DNA from 4 places in the Streptomyces sp. 71268 genome. Region 4 is predicted to be linked to each of the others. Evidence: riboswitches for the same ligand, from Rfam matches in the RefSeq annotation. Region 4 holds a riboswitch; each other region holds the start of a gene.

What was found. Region 4 has a riboswitch for cyclic di-AMP ahead of OYE22_RS06905 (M23 family metallopeptidase). Riboswitches for the same ligand answer to the same signal wherever they lie in the genome.
Region 1: linked by a shared signal. The riboswitch ahead of OYE22_RS29875 (transglycosylase family protein) and the one ahead of OYE22_RS06905 (M23 family metallopeptidase) in region 4 are both predicted to bind cyclic di-AMP.
Region 2: linked by a shared signal. The riboswitch ahead of OYE22_RS20375 (C40 family peptidase) and the one ahead of OYE22_RS06905 (M23 family metallopeptidase) in region 4 are both predicted to bind cyclic di-AMP.
Region 3: linked by a shared signal. The riboswitch ahead of OYE22_RS00980 (C40 family peptidase) and the one ahead of OYE22_RS06905 (M23 family metallopeptidase) in region 4 are both predicted to bind cyclic di-AMP.

What each region holds. Positions count from the first base shown of each region.
Region 1 is NZ_CP114200.1:7,452,704-7,456,791, reverse strand. Features, by position in the region: gene OYE22_RS29880 (DUF1266 domain-containing protein) at 1-878, opposite strand, end outside; gene OYE22_RS29875 (transglycosylase family protein) at 1,217-2,500, opposite strand; cyclic di-AMP (ydaO/yuaA leader) riboswitch at 2,506-2,704, opposite strand; gene OYE22_RS29870 (serine/threonine-protein kinase) at 3,624-4,088, shown strand, end outside.
Region 2 is NZ_CP114200.1:5,148,859-5,152,946, forward strand. Features, by position in the region: gene OYE22_RS20365 (globin domain-containing protein) at 1-655, opposite strand, end outside; gene OYE22_RS20370 (Rrf2 family transcriptional regulator) at 897-1,337, opposite strand; gene OYE22_RS20375 (C40 family peptidase) at 1,659-2,897, opposite strand; cyclic di-AMP (ydaO/yuaA leader) riboswitch at 2,905-3,148, opposite strand; gene OYE22_RS20380 (ATP-dependent DNA helicase) at 3,307-4,088, shown strand, end outside.
Region 3 is NZ_CP114200.1:305,930-310,017, reverse strand. Features, by position in the region: gene OYE22_RS00995 (LLM class flavin-dependent oxidoreductase) at 1-35, shown strand, start outside; gene OYE22_RS00990 (FMN reductase) at 166-792, shown strand; gene OYE22_RS00985 (hypothetical protein) at 937-1,536, opposite strand; gene OYE22_RS00980 (C40 family peptidase) at 1,778-2,251, opposite strand; cyclic di-AMP (ydaO/yuaA leader) riboswitch at 2,255-2,408, opposite strand; gene OYE22_RS00975 (class I SAM-dependent methyltransferase) at 2,911-3,936, opposite strand.
Region 4 is NZ_CP114200.1:1,890,656-1,894,743, forward strand. Features, by position in the region: gene OYE22_RS06895 (GNAT family N-acetyltransferase) at 1-934, opposite strand, end outside; gene OYE22_RS06900 (HPr family phosphocarrier protein) at 1,082-1,363, shown strand; gene OYE22_RS06905 (M23 family metallopeptidase) at 1,599-2,504, opposite strand; cyclic di-AMP (ydaO/yuaA leader) riboswitch at 2,518-2,680, opposite strand; gene OYE22_RS06910 (pitrilysin family protein) at 3,202-4,088, opposite strand, start outside.

The sequences.
Region 1 (4,088 bases), 5.6 Mb from region 4:
TCCAGGGTGCGCTGCCAGTCGGCGCGGGAGGTGATTCCCCACCACTCGCCGAGCCGGTCCCGCTCGGCCGTGTACCCGCCGCCGTGGTAGGCCATGGCGTTCCACAGCTCGGCGTTGTTGACGCTGAGCAGTGCCCCGCAGGCCAGGCCGTGGGCCACCGGGCCGCGCAGCGGCCCGCCGACGATCAGGGCGCGGAGCTGGGGCTGCGGGGTGTCGGTGGCGGCGGCGTGGTCCGCGTGCTGCTGCCAGACCGCGCGGTGGCTCGGGGTGGTGGGGAAGTACGCCTCGCACGGGCTGCCCGGGTTGACCGCGAGCCACGGCGGGTCCTTGGGGCCCCACACCCGCGCGTACCAACCCAGCGAGCCGGAGTGGAAGACCGGGTCCTCGGCCGGTGCCGGCAGCATGCCCTCGGTGTACACGGCGAGGCAGTCGGTACGGGTACGCGGGTCGCGGTACGGCGTGAAGACCACGGTGTCGGGGTGGGCGTCCACGCGCTCCCGCGAGTCCGCCACGAAGAGTGGGGTGTGGGCCAGCGCGGTGACGTAGCGGGCCCAGTCGCCGCGGGTCTTCGCGTCGTACAGCTCCTGCTCGATGGCGCTCGGTGGCTGCCAGGCGGAGGACTGCCACTCAGCGGGTGACGGTGTCTGTGGCTGTGCCTGGCGCGCGCCGTCCGGCGACGAGCTCGGGCCGTCGGCCGCCGCGGGCGCGGCGGACGGCTGCCGGTCGTCGGGGAGCCGCGGGGCATCCGGAGCGGTGGACCCGCCGCTCGCGTGCGGGCCGGCGGATGGCGCGGGGTCGGCGGGGCGGGGGGGCCGGCGCGTGGCGTGGCGGGGCGCCGTCGGCGTCGGTGGGTGGGTCGGCCTCGGTCGCCGAGGCATCGCGGGCTGCCAGCGTCTCGCGCTCGCCGACGCCGCGTGCCGGGCCGTCGACGCTCCGCACGGGACCGTCGGCGGTGCGCTCCGGCTCGGTGCCACCCTGTTTCGCGGGTTCCTCCCCGTTCCACAACCCCATGAGCGGGAACTCTACCCAGCGCCCGCCCCGTAGCACCCGGGTGGCCGGCCACCAAATGCCCTCGCGGCAGGCGAATCTGCCCTCGCGGAACGCCGATGTGCCCCCGCGCCGGGTCGGCGCGGGGGCACATCGGGTGGTGCGGTGGTACGGGGAGCCCTTGGTCAGCGATCGGTCAGGGGCGCCCGCTCAGCGATCGAGCCGCTGGTCAGAGGCTGACGCCCTTGCCACGCAGGTAGCTGACCGGGTCGACGTCCGAGCCGTAGCCGGCGCCGGTGCGCACCTCAAAGTGCAGGTGCGGGCCGCTGCTGTTGCCGGTGCTGCCGGACAGGCCGATCTGCTGGCCGCCGGTGACCGACTGGCCGGTCGAGACGGAGAGCTGCGACAGGTGGGCGTACTGGCTGTAGTGGCCGTCCGCGTGGCGGATGACGACCTGGTTGCCGTACGAGCCCGCCCAGCCGGCCGAGACGACCTGGCCGGCGCCGATGGACTTCACGGAGGTGCCGGTGGCGACCGGGAAGTCCACGCCGGTGTGGTAGCCGCTGGACCAGCTACCACCGGACTGGTGGTAGGGGGTGCCCATGGTGCTGTTGGCCACCGGAGCGGTGAAGCCGGTCGCCGAGGGGGTCTCGGCCTGCGGCTTCGGCGCGGCCTGGGCGGCCTGCGGCTGCGCGGCCTTGGGGGCGGCCTGCTGCTTCGGCGCCTGGGCGGCCTGCGGGGCGGCCTGCTGCTGCGGGGCCGCCTTCTGCTGCGGGGCCTTGGCGGCGGAGCCGGCACCGGGCAGGGTCAGGTGCTGGTTCGGGAAGATCAGGTTCGGGTTGTCGCCGATGACGTCCTGGTTGCGGTCGTAGACCGCGCGCCAGCCACCGTTGACGTCGTGCGCCTGGGAGATCTTGAACAGCGTGTCGCCGGAGCGCACGGTGTACGCCTTGCCGGCGGTCGAGTTCTGGGTGCGCGGAGCGGGCTTGCTCTCGGCCTTCGGGGCGGCCTTCGGCGCGGCCTTGGGGGCAGCGGCCTTCGGGGCGGCCTTGGGCGCGGCCTGCGGCGCGGTGCGGGCGTCGCGGGTGGTGTTCGCCTGCTCGCGGGTGCCGTCGGTGGACAGCTGCGGGGCCGGGCCGCCGGCGGTCAGGCCCGCCTTGACGGAGCACACCGGCCAGGCGCCGGGGCCCTGCACCTTGAGGACCTTCTCGGCCACGGCGATCTGCTGGTCCTTGGTGGCCAGGTCGGCGCGCGGGGCGTACTGCGCGCCGCCGAAGGCACGCCAGGTGCTGTCGGTGAACTGCAGGCCGCCGTAGAAGCCGTTACCGGTGTTGATGCTCCAGTTGCCGGTCGCCTCGCACTGGGCGACCTTCTCCCACACGTCCACCGAGGCGGCGTTGGCCTGGGTGGCCCCGAGGAAGGGAATGGCGAGGCTGGCGCCGCCAGCGGTCAGCGCGACGGAAATGCCGAGGCGACGCGGGCTGATGCGGCGATGACGCGTGCGATGAGACATAGGGGTATCCCTCTCCTATGCCTGCGAGGTGAGCTGTCGGATTCGGGCTGGAGTTGCCCGGACGTGCCCTGCGCGGCGTCTGGCGCCGCGACACGTCTTCACCCCAAGCCGACCGCGCTCAGCGCGGTGCGGCACTTACCTGGTTCCCCCGCTCTTGCCGTCATGTCTTTGAGGTTTCTCCTCGGCCAGCGGCAAGATTCGGCATCCCGGCGTCGGATACCCGCCTTCGTTTCAGCGGGAGCGCCAACAAAACACATTCATTTCGCCGGCGACAAGCCACGAACCGCCTGATAAAGATCAATTAAGGCATTAGCTCGCAATGAGAGATAACGCTGCGTACGAGATCTGTCCCCCAGGGCGACATCTTCCGGACGCCCGCGACGAGCGCATCCCTGACGGGGCGGGGCCCGGCCGGACAGCCGGCATCGCACGGACACGCCGCGTGACAGATCAACCAGCGACACCCGTGAGCTGCGACACAAGACCCGATAAGCCCGAACAGTCCGTTTTCAAGTGATCTTGCCGGGCGCTCTCGCGACGCCGGCACACCCAGCGAAGCGGCCCTACATGTGCCCCGCGCCACAGAAAACCGGCACGTCGGAGGGTTGTCTCGCACGCCTTCCCCTTAAGAACACGCTCCATGCCTCGCCCGGGTTGCCTCCGCCCCACAACACATCCCGCGACCGACTCCGCGCGACCCACCCCGCCCCTCCTTGCCCCACCTTCCCGTGCCTCACGCCACCCACGACCGCGCCCCTCCCCCGACGCCCGCCGCGTCCGTACGGTCACACCGATCGCCGTATGGACCGCCGCGCACACCGCGCCCCACGCGGCGCCCGCGAAGCCATCGCGTCCGGCGCGCGCCCGGGTCGGCGTCGAGTCGCCGGGCGGGCCCCCTAACGCTCGGGCCACCGTCGGGTCCGCCTCCCCCGTCGCGGGCGCCGGCCGCCGTGACCGGCTGACATTTCCGGGAGTCGGCGCTACCTTGTTCCGCTACCGACAGCACCTCCGTCCCACCACTCGGGGCACGGTATTCGGCCTCCGTATCGCCTCATCTCGCCTCTCTCCGCGTACTTTTGACTGAGCGTTTACTGTGGCCTGGTGCAGGTTGCGAGGGGGGCACATGCGAGACGAGGACAGGGCCGGGGCCGGCGGTGGGCCCCACGACCACTGGGCGGGCAGCGCCCCGGCGCGGGCGGGCTCCGAGGGGACACAGAGATGGCCCCGGACGCCGACGCACAAGGACTCACCCGCGCCCGGCCGTCCGCACGTGGTGATCGACGGCCGCTACGAACTGCTGGAACCGATCGGCAGCGGCGGCATGGGCGAGGTGTGGAAGGCCCATGACCGGCGGCTGCGCCGGTTCGTCGCCGTCAAGGGCCTGCTCGACCGGAACGCGATGACCGCCGACACCCAGGCCGCGGCGATGCAGCGGGCGCGCCGGGAGGCGGAGGCGATCGCCAAGATCGAGCACCCGAACGTGGTGACGGTCCACGACCAGGTCGAGACGGACAACCAGGTCTGGATCGTGATGAAGCTGCTCGACGCCGGCTCGCTGGCGGACCTGCTGCGCAGCCAGCAGGTGCTC
Region 2 (4,088 bases), 3.3 Mb from region 4:
GCAACCCCTCGGGGCGGGCCGCGCTCACGCTGTACTGGCGTATCTGGCGGGCCCCGTCCTCCAGTTCGACCTGCACGGAGACGTACTGGCCGGGGCGGGACGGCGGGGGCGGCGTGCCGTCGGCGGGCCGGACCAGGAAGCTCACCACGCCGTCCGCCTCCGGCGTGCGCTCCAGTACCCGGTACTCCCGCCACACGTCGCCCTCGGCCACGCCGGCCGCCGCGTACAGCCGGCCCTCCGCGGCGATCAGTGAGTCGGCGAGCAGCCAGTAGACCTCGTCCCAGGCCGCGGCCACCTCCTCCGTGACGGCCTCGCCCAGCACCTCGGCGATGGCCGCGAACAGGTGGGTGTGCACGATGTCGTACTGGTCGCGGGTGACGCCGAGCGAGGCGTGCTTGTGGGCGATGCGACCCAGCAGTTCGTCGGGCGCGGTGGGCGATGGCCCGACCAGCGTCGTCGCGAACGCCGCGAGCGCGCCGGCGAGCGCCTGCCGCTGCGTCCCGTTGGCCTGGTTGCCACGGTTGAACAGGTCGCGCAGCAGCGCGGGGTGGGCCGCGAACAGCCGGTCGTAGAAGCGTGCGGCGATCTCGTCGAGCGCGCCGTGCACGGCGGGCAGCGTGGCACGGACCGCGACGGCCGACTTTTCGGACAGCATGGCTACTCCAAATCAGATTCTGAGATTCGTCTTTTTGGTCGAGGGTGTTCGCGGAAGGGATTGCGGGGATTCCGGCGCGAGGGCCGGTCAGGGGGGAGCGGGGAGAGGCGACGTGGGCGTGGGGCCTCGGGCGGGGTGGCGCGAGGTGGCCACGGTGAGGCGCGGGCGGGCTTGGCCGCGGCCCGCGCGGTGCGCGGTGGGCGCGGCGGGTGGTGATCAGGTGGCGGGTGGTGTTCGGGTGCTAGGTGGGACGGGGTGTGAGGCCCAGCAGGACGGGGCCGGTCGGGGCGGAGACGAGGTCGGCGATGGTGATCGGGTCGAGCGTGGCGTAGAAGGATTCCTGTGCCTGGCGTAGCGCGCTGCGCAGCCGGCACGCCGTGCGCAGCGGGCAGGGCGGGTCGTCCTCGCAGCCCACCACGTCACCCGCCCCCTCAAGCTCGCGTACCAGCCAGCCGAGCGACGCGGCGCGCCCGGTCGAGGTCAGCGCCAGCCCGCCGCCCCGGCCGCGCCGGGCCTCGACCACGCCGAGGTGGCGCAGCCGGGTGACGGCCTTCGCGGCATGGCTGTACGGCACGGCGACGGCGTCGGCCACCTCGCGAGTGGTCGGCGCGCTCTCCGCGTCGAGCACCGCGAGGCGCATGGCGACGCGGAGCGCCAGATCGGTGGCCTTGGTCAGTCGCACGCCGCGATTCTATGGAATACGCATCTGCGATTCGTCTTTGGGGGTGCCCTTGGTCCCCGCGCCCGTTCGCTCAGCGGTCCAGCGGTCCAGCGGTCCAGCGGTCCTCCCGCCAGCGGTCCTCCCGCCAGCGGCCCGACGGACGCCGCCCCTCCCCGCGAGGCCGTGACCGGCACCGTCTTCGCCACCCTCGCCCACCCCCGGCGTACGCCGCACCCTCCCGCCAGCGGCCAGCAGCCAGCGGAAACCGCCCCCACCGGCGAGCGGGCCCGCCCCCGCGCCAGGGGAGGCGGGCCCGCTCCGTGGGGGCGGGGGCCCGGCGGGTCAGGCCGGCCGCACGTTCCCGTACAGCGGCATCGTGTAGATCGACTCGACCCGCACGTTGGCCCCGGGCCTCGGCGCGTGGATCATCTTGCCCTCGCCGACGTAGAGGCCGACATGGCTGATGTCGTCGAAGAAGAAGACCAGGTCACCGGGGGCGAGGTCGGTGGTGGCTATGCGTTGGCCGACCTTGACCTGGTCCCAGGTGGTGCGCGGCAGGGTCACCCCGGCGGCCTTCCACGCGCCCTGCGTCAGCCCGGAGCAGTCGTACGCGTTGGGGCCGGTCGCGCCCCACACGTACGGCTTGCCGAGCTGTGCCCGCGCGAAGTCGATGGCCTGTTGCGCCTTCGCCGTGTCGGCCGGGGAAGCGGGGTCGCTCGGGCCGATGTCGCCCGAGCCGTCGCCGCGGCCCGCGGCCCCGCCCTGGCCGCTTCCGTCGCCGCTGTCGCCGCCCGTGTCGCCGGCGTTCTCGCGCTGCTCACGCTCCCGCTGTTCCCGCTCGCGCCGCTCCCGCTCCGCGCGCTCCTTCTCGGCCTGCTCGCGGGCCAACTCCTTGGCCTTGCGCTCGGCCTCGGCCTGCTTCCTGCGCTCCAGCTCCGCCAGCCTGGCCTTCTCCTCGGCGGTCAATCTGGACAGCAGCTTGCGGGCCTCGGCCAGCTTGGTCTGTACGGACTTCTTCTTGGCCCGCAGGTCGTCCTGGGCGGCGGTGAGGGAGGCCAGGCTCCGCGCCGCCTTGCCGCGCTGGGTGGCCGCCGTCGCCCGCCGGGCCTCGTAGTCCGCCAGTGCCCGCTGCTGCCGACTGGTCATCCGGGCCAGCAGGTGCGACTGGTCGAAGAGACGCTGGGAGTCGGCGGCCAGGAGCAGCGTCGCGGTCGAGTGGGCGCTGCCGGTGCGGTACTGGGCCGCCGCGAAGGTCCCCAGCTTGCGGCGCGCCTCGTTGACTCGCTCGGTGTGCTCGGCGACGTCCCCGAGCAGTTCGTCCACCCGGGCCTGCTGCGCGTCCGTGCGCTCCTTGGCCCCGTTGTACGCCTGGGTGGCGCTGCCGGCCTCGCGGTACAGCGCGTCGACCCGCTGCCGCACCTCCTCGACCGAGGGGCGCGGCTCGCGCGGTACGGCGGTGGCCGACGGCGCGAGCTGGACGAGGAGGGCGAGGGAGGCGAGCGCGGCCGTGGTGAGGCCGGCGACGGTACGACGACCGGACGACACGTCCAGCCGGTACCGCGACCTGCGGTGTGACGCCAAGGGAGGCGACTCCTTCCGTGGACCGCCTACCGGGTTAGCTGTCGGGTTCGGGCGCTCCGCGCGGCTCGGGGACGGGCGTCACCGAGCGCACGGGGAGGGAAGGGAATGCCCTACGGTCCGCACATGGGGATGCGGTCCGATTCACCCCGGTGGTACTTCCCCCCGCCTCCGGGAGACTCCCGTAAGGCGCGGGGAACGGTGGGTCCCCGGCTCCGGCCGCCTGACAGGGCCGGACTCGGCGCGGGCCGCCCGTTGCCGACGCTTTCGCCGACGGGGGTACGGGCCGCCATGACCAGGCACCGTAGCCAACGGCCCGGGTGGCTGGGAAGGCTGGTGTTCGACATGTCGGGAAGGGGTCGGGGGAAGGGCGGTGCGGGTTGTCAGTGGTGCCGCCTAGACTCGGTTCGCGATGAGCAGCCTCTTTGACGACGACTTCCTGGCGGATCTTGCCCGGTCGGGCGGCGAGCCCCCGCCCGAGGAGCAGGAGATCCCCGAGGACGCCCCGGGTGACCCGACGGTGCCCGCGGGCCAGGCCCCGGAGCAGGTTCCGCACGACCTGTTCGAGGGCTGGGACCTCGCCCCGAGCGCGGGGCCGGGGCCGGCCGCCGGCTTCGGCGAGCGCGCCGGCCGCGCGGGGTCCGACGCGTACGGCGAGGAGCCGGAGCCGTACGGCGAGCGCGAGGCGTACTACCGCAACGGCGCGCCGCGCCCGGCCGTGGACCCGGCCGCGCTGCTTGAGGGGATGAACGAGCAGCAGCGGGCCGCCGTCGTGCACGCCGGATCGCCGCTGCTCATCGTCGCCGGCGCCGGCTCGGGCAAGACCCGGGTGCTCACCCACCGCATCGCGCATCTGCTGGGCGCCCGCCGCGCGCACCCTGGCGAGATCCTGGCGATCACGTTCACGAACAAGGCCGCGGGCGAGATGAAGGAGCGCGTCACGGACCTCGTGGGCCAGCGCGCGAACGCCATGTGGGTGTCGACGTTCCACAGCGCCTGCGTGCGCATCCTGCGCCGCGAGTCCAAGAAGCTCGGCTTCACGTCCTCGTTCTCGATCTACGACGCGGCCGACTCCAAGCGGCTGATGGCCCTGGTCTGCCGCGACCTGGACCTGGACCCGAAGCGGTTCCCGCCCAAGTCCTTCAGCGCCAAGATCTCCAACCTCAAGAACGAGCTCATCGACGAGGAGACCTA
Region 3 (4,088 bases), 1.6 Mb from region 4:
ACACCGGGCGGCCCGGCACGGACACCCCGGCCTGACCACCACCGGACGCGGCGCCCGCCGGCGGGCTCACCCACAGCCCGCCTGCGGCGCCGCCCCCGGCACCCGCCGGTCCCGTACGCCCTCCGGCCCCACACCACCCCGCAACCCCACCCCAGGAGACACCACATGAAGCCCCTGCACCTGGTGGCCGTCACCGCCGGGCTGAGCCAGCCGTCCTCCACCCGGCTGCTGGCCGACCGGCTGGCCACGGCCGCCCAGCGACAGCTCGCGGACGCCGGCCGGCCGGTCGAGGTCCAGGTGGTCGAACTGCGTGAGCTGGCCACCGCCATCGCCCAGCACATGGTCACCGGCTTCCCGGGCACCGCGCTGCGCGCCGCCCTCGACGCGGTGACCCGCGCCGACGCGCTGATTGCGGTCACGCCCGTGTTCACCGCCTCCTACAGCGGCCTGTTCAAGTCGTTCTTCGACGTGCTGGACAACGAGGCGCTGGTCGACAAGCCCGTGCTGATCGCGGCGACCGGCGGCACGGCCCGCCACTCCCTGGTCCTCGACCACGCGCTGCGCCCGCTCTTCGGTTACCTGCGCGCCGTCACCGTGCCCACCGGCGTCTACGCCGCCTCCGAGGACTGGGGCGCGGCCGGGGACGGCCGTACCGACGGGCTGAGCGAGCGAATCGACCGCGCCGCACGCCAACTCGCCGGCCTGCTGGTCGACGCCCCGTCCGTGCCGCACCAGGACGACGACGAGGTCGTCCCCTTCGCCCAGCAACTGGCCGCGGTGCGCGGAGCCTGACGGCGCGCAGGCGCCGGGGCGCCGTACGCACGGATGCCGCCGACACGCCATGTGGCGTGTCGGCGGCATCCGTGGAGCCGATCGGCCGCCGTGGTTCACCTGCCGTGGTCCGGGGCGCTCCGCGTCCCGGGTTCAGCCCTCGGTTCAGCGCAGCAGGTCGAGCAGGTCACCGAGTGTGTCCGGGGCGAGCCTCGGCATGTCGGCGACCGCGTTGAGCGTGAAGAGGTGGTCGCCCTTGCGCACCGGCGACTTGCCGAAGGTCTTCTTGAGCAGCTTCTCGCCCTCGGGAGTCAGCGCGGTCCGCACGTTGACCGCCTTGACCTGCTTCTGCGTGACCTTCGCGTTCTCCCGCTTGATGGTGTAGGTCAGGAACCGCACCGGCTGCGCCTTGGCCCGGTTGACCGAGGCGTGCGCCTGGGTCCGCGAGGACTTGTTCACGTAGTTGTAGATCTTGGTGAGGTCGAGACGGTCGTCCTTGTCACGAAACGTGACACCGCCCTGCAACTTCGCGTAGTCCCTCGTGCCCTCGACCAGCGGGAGGGACACGCACTGGCGCTGCTTGCCGGTGATCCGAGCGGCCCCCGTGGCGGCCAGCGTGACCTTCGCCTTGGCAAGCTGCTTGGCGGCGGGCTTGCTCAGGCAGAACTCGGCCTTGCCGTTCTTGATGGGCTTGGCTGCCTCACCAGCCTGGGCCGGCGTCACCGCGCACGCCAGCGCCGCTGCGACGACGGCAACCCCCGTCATTCCTCGCATCATGACTCGTCCTCGTGGATCAGGCTGACCGTGATTCGGTCGGCACGTGAGGACAACGGGGATTGCTCCCTGCGGGTGACGTACTCGATGGCAACATCACTCGGCTTGGTGACATCGACCCGGAACCGGCCCGTAGGGCGGCTCTCGTCCCCACACCCCTCTCGTCCCAGGGTCGTGGGGTCGGGGCGCGGCGCGGCATCGCCCGCCCGGCGCCCCGACCCACCCGTCATGGTCAGCGGACGCGGCCGTACCAGACCTTGTTGGTCCAGATCTTCTCCAGCCGCACCGACTTGCCAGGCTTGGGCGCGTGCCAGATCTTGTTCTTCCCGGCGTAGATGCCCACGTGGTAGACGTTCCGCCCGGAGTGGAAGAAGACCAGGTCACCCGCCTTGCGCGAGCTCTTGGACAGGTGGCGGGTCTTGTTGTACTGGGCCGCCGCCGTGCGCGGCAGCTTCTTGCCCGCCTTCTTGAACGAGTAGAGCGTCAACCCCGAGCAGTCGAACCGGTGCGGGCCGACCGCCCCGTACTTGTAGGGTGCGCCCTTCTTGCCGGCGGCGATCTTGAGCGCCTTGCCGGAGGCCGTCGCCGCCTGCGCATCGGTCGTCAGGGCGGGGACGAACGAGGAACCGGCCAGCACCGTGGCGGTGAGGGCCGAAGCGGTGCCGATGCGCGTGGCGATCGAGGGTATGCGTGGCTGCGCGGACATACGAAAGCCCTTCGTCATCCGCCTGCGAAAGATGACCTGTCGGGTTCGGACTGGCGAAGTTGCCCGGCCACTCGCGTGGCTTCACCCCAAGGGCCACCGACTTCGTGGCCCGTCGTGCCTGGGTCTCCCGTTCCTGCCGATTTCGTGTTCTTCTCACTGGGCCCGCGCGGCGGCAGGACTCGGCGTCCGCCCGGACCGCCCCGCCGTGGTGACGGGGGCTTGGTGGTGTCGGATAGGGATACTGCGTCATCCACGGCCCGAATTCGCAGCCGAAAGGGCCGTATGTGAACTTCTTCACCTTCGCTGGTGACACAGAACCGCGGTCGGTCTCATCCCCCATACGAGTCGCGCAAACCCGCTCTGAACTGCGAAAACGCCGAACCGGACGCAGAGGTTCCAGGGCGTGACCAGGCTGTGGGCCAGGCAGCCGCCCACCACCCCCGGGTTCGCGGCGCGCGCGGCGGTGTGCCGTGACGCGACGTCAATCCGCGCGCACGGCCGGCCGTCGGCGACCCGGCGCCGCGCGACACCGGAGGCGCGGGGTGACGGTGGCGTGGTGTCACGGTGGCGGCGGGATGGCGATGACCGTGTGTCTCCGCCACCGCCGGCCGTTCCCGGCCCGCCGCCTGCGTCTGGGGCAAGCCGTCGAACGCGTGAGGCTAGTCGTCGAAGGGGCAGGTGCCGACGAAGGCCCGGAACTCCTCGCCGGGCACCAGGCGGCGGGAGCGCACCTGTGTGAAGCCCGCGTCCCGCATCTGCCCCAACAGCTCGGCCGGGCGCGGCAGCGGGCCGGCGAAGTCGGCGTACGCGCACCACAGGTTCAGCATCTCCATGCCCGGGCCGCCACCCTGGCAACTCGTCGTCAGGAGCAGCTTGCCGCCGGGCATCAGAAACGAGCGCGCCCGCTCCAGCACCTTGGTCCGCTCACCGTGGGGGAAGTAGTAGATGTTGTTGTGCAGCGTGACCAGGTCGAACTTCTGCTCCGTCGAGTACGTCCGCAGGTCGCTGCGGACGACCTCCACCCGGTCGGACAGGTTCCACTTGTCCAGGTTCGCCTGCGCCTGCGCCACCACCTCGTCCTGCAGGTCGATCGCCACGGCCGTCAGCCGAGGGTTGAGCGAGGCGGCGTGCCGTACGTAGGTGCCGCTGCCGCAGCCCACCTCCAGGAGCCGGACCGGTGAGTTCCGGTCGACCTGCTGCTCCACCACGCCCTGCACGGCGGGTTCGAGGACACGGGACGAGCGGGCGATGAGCGCGCCGTCCTGGTCGGCGATCGACACCCGACGCCCTTCGCGCAGCATGTCGGGGGCGTCCAGGAGCAGTGGGGCGTGGAAGCGCATGAGCTGTTCGAGCAGCGCCACGTAGGCGTCCGCCTCCGGCCGCGCCAGCGACTTGGCCAGGCGGCCGCGCAGCCGGTAGCGCCCGCCGCGCGAGCCGAGTTCTCCGAGCCGCACTCCCATGTCGAGCCAGACGCCGAGCAGTTGCTCCTCACCGTGCATGCCCAGCTCGTCGGCGAGCGCGGGCGCGTCGAGCGGTTGCCGCGCGAGATGGCGCAGCACGCCACTGTTGGCGGCCGCGGCCAGGAACGAGGCGCGGTACGCGGGGCCGGCGAGCTCCCGCGGCATCCGCATGGCCAGTGAGAGGTGATTGCTGCGCACCAGCTTGGTGAACGTTCGGATCTTCACGGGGAGTTCCTCATCTGTGCTGGGTGGTGGGCGGCGTACGCGCGAACGGCGCTGGGCCGGCGCGGAACGGGCCGGGGGACACACCCGCGCCCCGGGGTCCGGTGGCGCAGTGGCGGGTGGCACGCGGATCGGGCGGCTATCGCGGGTGAAGA
Region 4 (4,088 bases):
TGGGGTGCCCGTCGGTGGGGGCCCCTTCGGCGGGGGGCCCGGCCGGCTCCGCGCCGGGGTGCTCCGGTGTCGCACCGACCGCGTCGGGTGCGCCGGGTGCGCCCGCCCTCACCCGTGGCGCGGCTTCGGCGGCGCGGCGGGCCTGGGCCAGGTCGGCGCCCGTCAGCCACGAGCGCCCCGGAGCGAAGGCGTGGTTGACCGCGCACACCCGGCCCGTGTAGCCGCCGCTCAGCAGGTCCACGAGGACCGCCCGGCCGGCGCCGCCGGGCCGGCGGCTGGCCCCGACGACCGCGACCGAACCGGGCGCGAGCAGCCGCTGCACGGAGCGGGCCTCGGCACGCTGCTCCCGGGCGCGCATGACGGCCAGCGACCGGGCCGTGGGTTCGAGGTCGAACTCCAGTCGGACGACGCCGTCCTCGAAGCTGCGCTGCTGGGTGTAGCCCGCGTCCGTGAACACCTTGATCATCTTGGTGTTGGCGGGGAGCACCTCGGCGGCGAAGCGGCGGATGGCGCGCTCCCTGGCGACGGCGGCGATGTGTTCGAGCAGGGCGGAGGCGACGCCGCGCCCCTGGTGGGCGTCCTGCACGAGGAAGGCGACCTCGGCCTCGTCCGCCGGCGCCGACGAGGGGCGGCCGCGCTCGTCGATGCGGTCGTACCGGACCGTGGCGATGAACTCGTCGCCGACCGTCGCCGCCAGGCCGACCCGGTTCACGTAGTCGTGGTGGGTGAAGCGGTGCACATCGCGGTCGGAGAGCCGGGGGTAGGGGGCGAAGAAGCGGTAGTACTTGGACTCGTCCGAGACCCGCTCGTAGAAGTCGACCAGGCGCTGGCCGTCGTCGGGCGTGATGGGGCGGATCTGGGCGGTGCCGCCGTCGCGGAGCACCACGTCCGCTTCCCAGTGCGTCGGATAGGCGTGCTCGGGCGGCGTTTCCATGGCTCCAAGACTAGGCGGGGGCACCGACAACGGTCCGACTCGCGCTCAGCGTTGCGCCGGGGCAGGCTGTGGAAGGGCTTCGCCAGAGCACTCCGCACCCCGTGAGAGACTGGTCTAGACAACAGCAACCACCTGAAGGGCAACACCATGGTTGAGCGCCGCGTCACCGTCGGCTGGGCAGAGGGCCTGCACGCTCGCCCCGCGTCCATCTTCGTCCGCGCCGCGACGGCCTCCGGCGTCCCCGTGACGATCGCCAAGCCGGACGGCACCCCGGTCAACGCCGCCTCGATGCTCGCCGTGCTCGGCCTCGGCGCGCAGGGCGGCGAGGAGATCGTGCTCGCATCGGAGGCCGACGGCTCCGAGGCCGCGCTCGACCGGCTGGCCAAGCTCGTCGCCGAGGGGCTTGAGGAGCTTCCGGAGACGGTCTGAGTCGCTTTTCAGCACCCTGCGAAGCCGCGGTGATCCCCCTGGGACGTCACCGCGGCTTCGTCGTTTCCGCCCCGGGAAGGGGCGTGCGCTGTCGTACGGGCGCCGCCGCGGCGCGCGGCCGCGCGCCGGCCCCCGTGGCCCGGGCCCGAGCCGAGACGCGCCGAGGGCCCCGGCTCGGTGCCGGGGCCCTCGGTGTGGGACGTGCGGGGGCCGGGCGGGGTGGCCCGGCCTCGCCTCAGATGTTGACGCCGTGGGAGCGCAGGTAGGCGACGGGGTTGATGTCCGAGCCGTACTCGGGCGACGTGCGGGCCTCGAAGTGCAGGTGCGCGCCGAAGGAGTTGCCCGTGTTGCCGGCGAGACCGATCTGCTCGCCGGGGGCCACGCTCTGGCCCACCGAGACGGAGATCGAGTCGAGGTGCCCGTACTGCGTGTAGGTGCCGTCGTTCATCTTGATCACGACGTTGTTGCCGTACGCGCCGCCCCAGCCGGCCTCGACGATGGTGCCGGCGCCCACGGCGCGCACCGAGGTGCCGGTGCTGGCGTGGAAGTCGACGCCGGTGTGGCTGCCGGAGGACCAGGCGCCACCGGACGCCTGGTACTGCGTCGAGACGTACGAGCCCGCGACCGGCAGGACGTAGGAGCCCACCGCGGGACGCTCGGCGGTACGCGACGCGCGCGTGTCCACGACCTCGCTGGCGCGGGTCTCCTCGGCCTCGCGCTCCGCGGCGGCCCGTGCCTCGGCCGCCTTCTTCGCGGCGGCCTTCTTCTTCGCGGCCTCGGCGGCGGCCTTGCGCTTGGCCTCCTCCGCCTTCTTCTTCATCTCGGCGGCGTGCTCGGCGGCCTGCTGGCGCGCCTCTTCCTCGGCCTGCTGCTCGGCCGCGGCCTGCTCGGCGGCGGAGTACTGGGCGTCGGCCTGGGCGCCGATCTTGTCCGCGATGTCCTCGTTCAGGGTCGCGGCCTGGCGCAGGCCGGTGTCCTGGAGCTCGGGGACGCCGTCGGCGCCCGGGGCGGCCATCGCGGGAGCGGCTATGCCGGCGACGACGCCGGTGGCCGCGAGGGTGGCCATGCCCGCCGCGTTCGCGCTGGTACGGACAAAGCGGCTGGGGCGACGGTGCCGCCCAGTGGCACGGGTGAACGCCATGCGGAGGCGTACTCCTTTCCTTCCTTCTCGCCTACCGGGTTAGCTGACGGGTTCGGAGCAGGAAGGTCTCCTACGGTCACCACGCCTCTCGCGAGGATGGCGGCCGATTCACCCCAGGGGACTTGGGTCCCCGGCTCCCCTGGCTCGCGCCATAAGGGACTCGGCGATGGTTGCCCGGTGCCACGGGTGTGGCGAAGGTGTGACGGACAACGGGGCTGACGCTAAGCGGGACGTCTTTTGATCGGCAAACAGAACCGGCCGTTTGTTGCGCACGCCACACGGCAGACAGGCAGCCTCTCCCGCAAAACAGACAAACCGAGAGGCCCCGGCATCCCACTTGACACCAGGGCCTCTTAACGGCTCATCAGCAACAGGAGTCCCAGACTCCGCCACGGACACCCGGGGCAATCCGGGCGCCCATGGCGCTCTCTGGGGCACGGTCAGCTATCGGGCACCGTTGCCCGCGCCCTCGCGTACGCCACCCGGCTCCACGGCCCGCGTGCCGGCCCGCGCCTGCCGGCCCGCGCGGCCCGGCGCCCCGGGGCCACGGCAGCCGCCCCGCGCCCGGGGCGCCGGTCGGCGCGCCGACCGGCGCCCCGGGCGCGGGCACCACGGGCGCGGACGGCACGGGACCGAGCCCGGGCCGGGCGGCGCCTGACGGCCCGCCAGCCCGGCTCGGCCGCCGGGGCGCGCGCCGCTAGCCGCTCACCACCCGTACGTCCCCGATGCCCAGCGCCTTCACCGGCTCGGCGATCACCGAGGCGTCGCCGACCAGCACGGTCACCAGCCGGTCGGTGGGGAAGGCGGCGACGGCCGCGGCGGTCGCCTCGACCGTGCCGGTCTCCGCGAGCCGCCGGTAGAGGTGGGCCTGGAAGTCGTCCGGCAGGTGCTGCTCCACCTGATCGGCGAGGGTGCCCGCGACCGAGGCGGCCGTCTCGTACTTCAACGGGGCGATCCCCACCAGGTTCTGCACGGCCACGTCGCGCTCGTCGTCCGTGAGCCCGTCGGCGGCCAACGTGCGCAGCACCTTCCACGCGTCCTCGAGCGCCGGGCCCGTCACCTCGGTGGCCACCGAGCCGCTGATGGCCAGGAGGGACAGGCCCGTGCCCTCCGGCGTGGAGCGCAGGACCTGGGCGAAGGCCCGCACGCCGTAGGTGTAGCCCTTCTCCTCGCGCAGCACCCGGTCGAGCCGGGAGGTGAGGGTGCCGCCCAGGCAGTAGGTGCCGAGCGTCTGGGCGGGCCAGACCTGGTCGTGCCGGTCGGCGCCGACCCGGCCGATGAGCAGTTGGGTCTGCACCGCGCCCGGCCGGTCCACGATGACGACCCGGCCGGTGTCGTTGGCGGTGACGGTGGGCACCGGGCGGGGCGCGGCCGTGTCGCCGCTCCAGGCGCCCAGCGTGTCGGCCAGCGCCTGGTCGAGGTCGACGCCGGTGAGGTCGCCGACGACGACGGCGGTGGCCGTGGCCGGGCGCACGTGGGCCGCGTAGAAGGCGCGCACGGCGGCGGCGTCCACGCGCGCGACCGACTCCTCGGTGCCCTGGCGCGGCCGGGACATCCGGGAGTCGGCCGGGAAGAGCTCCTTGG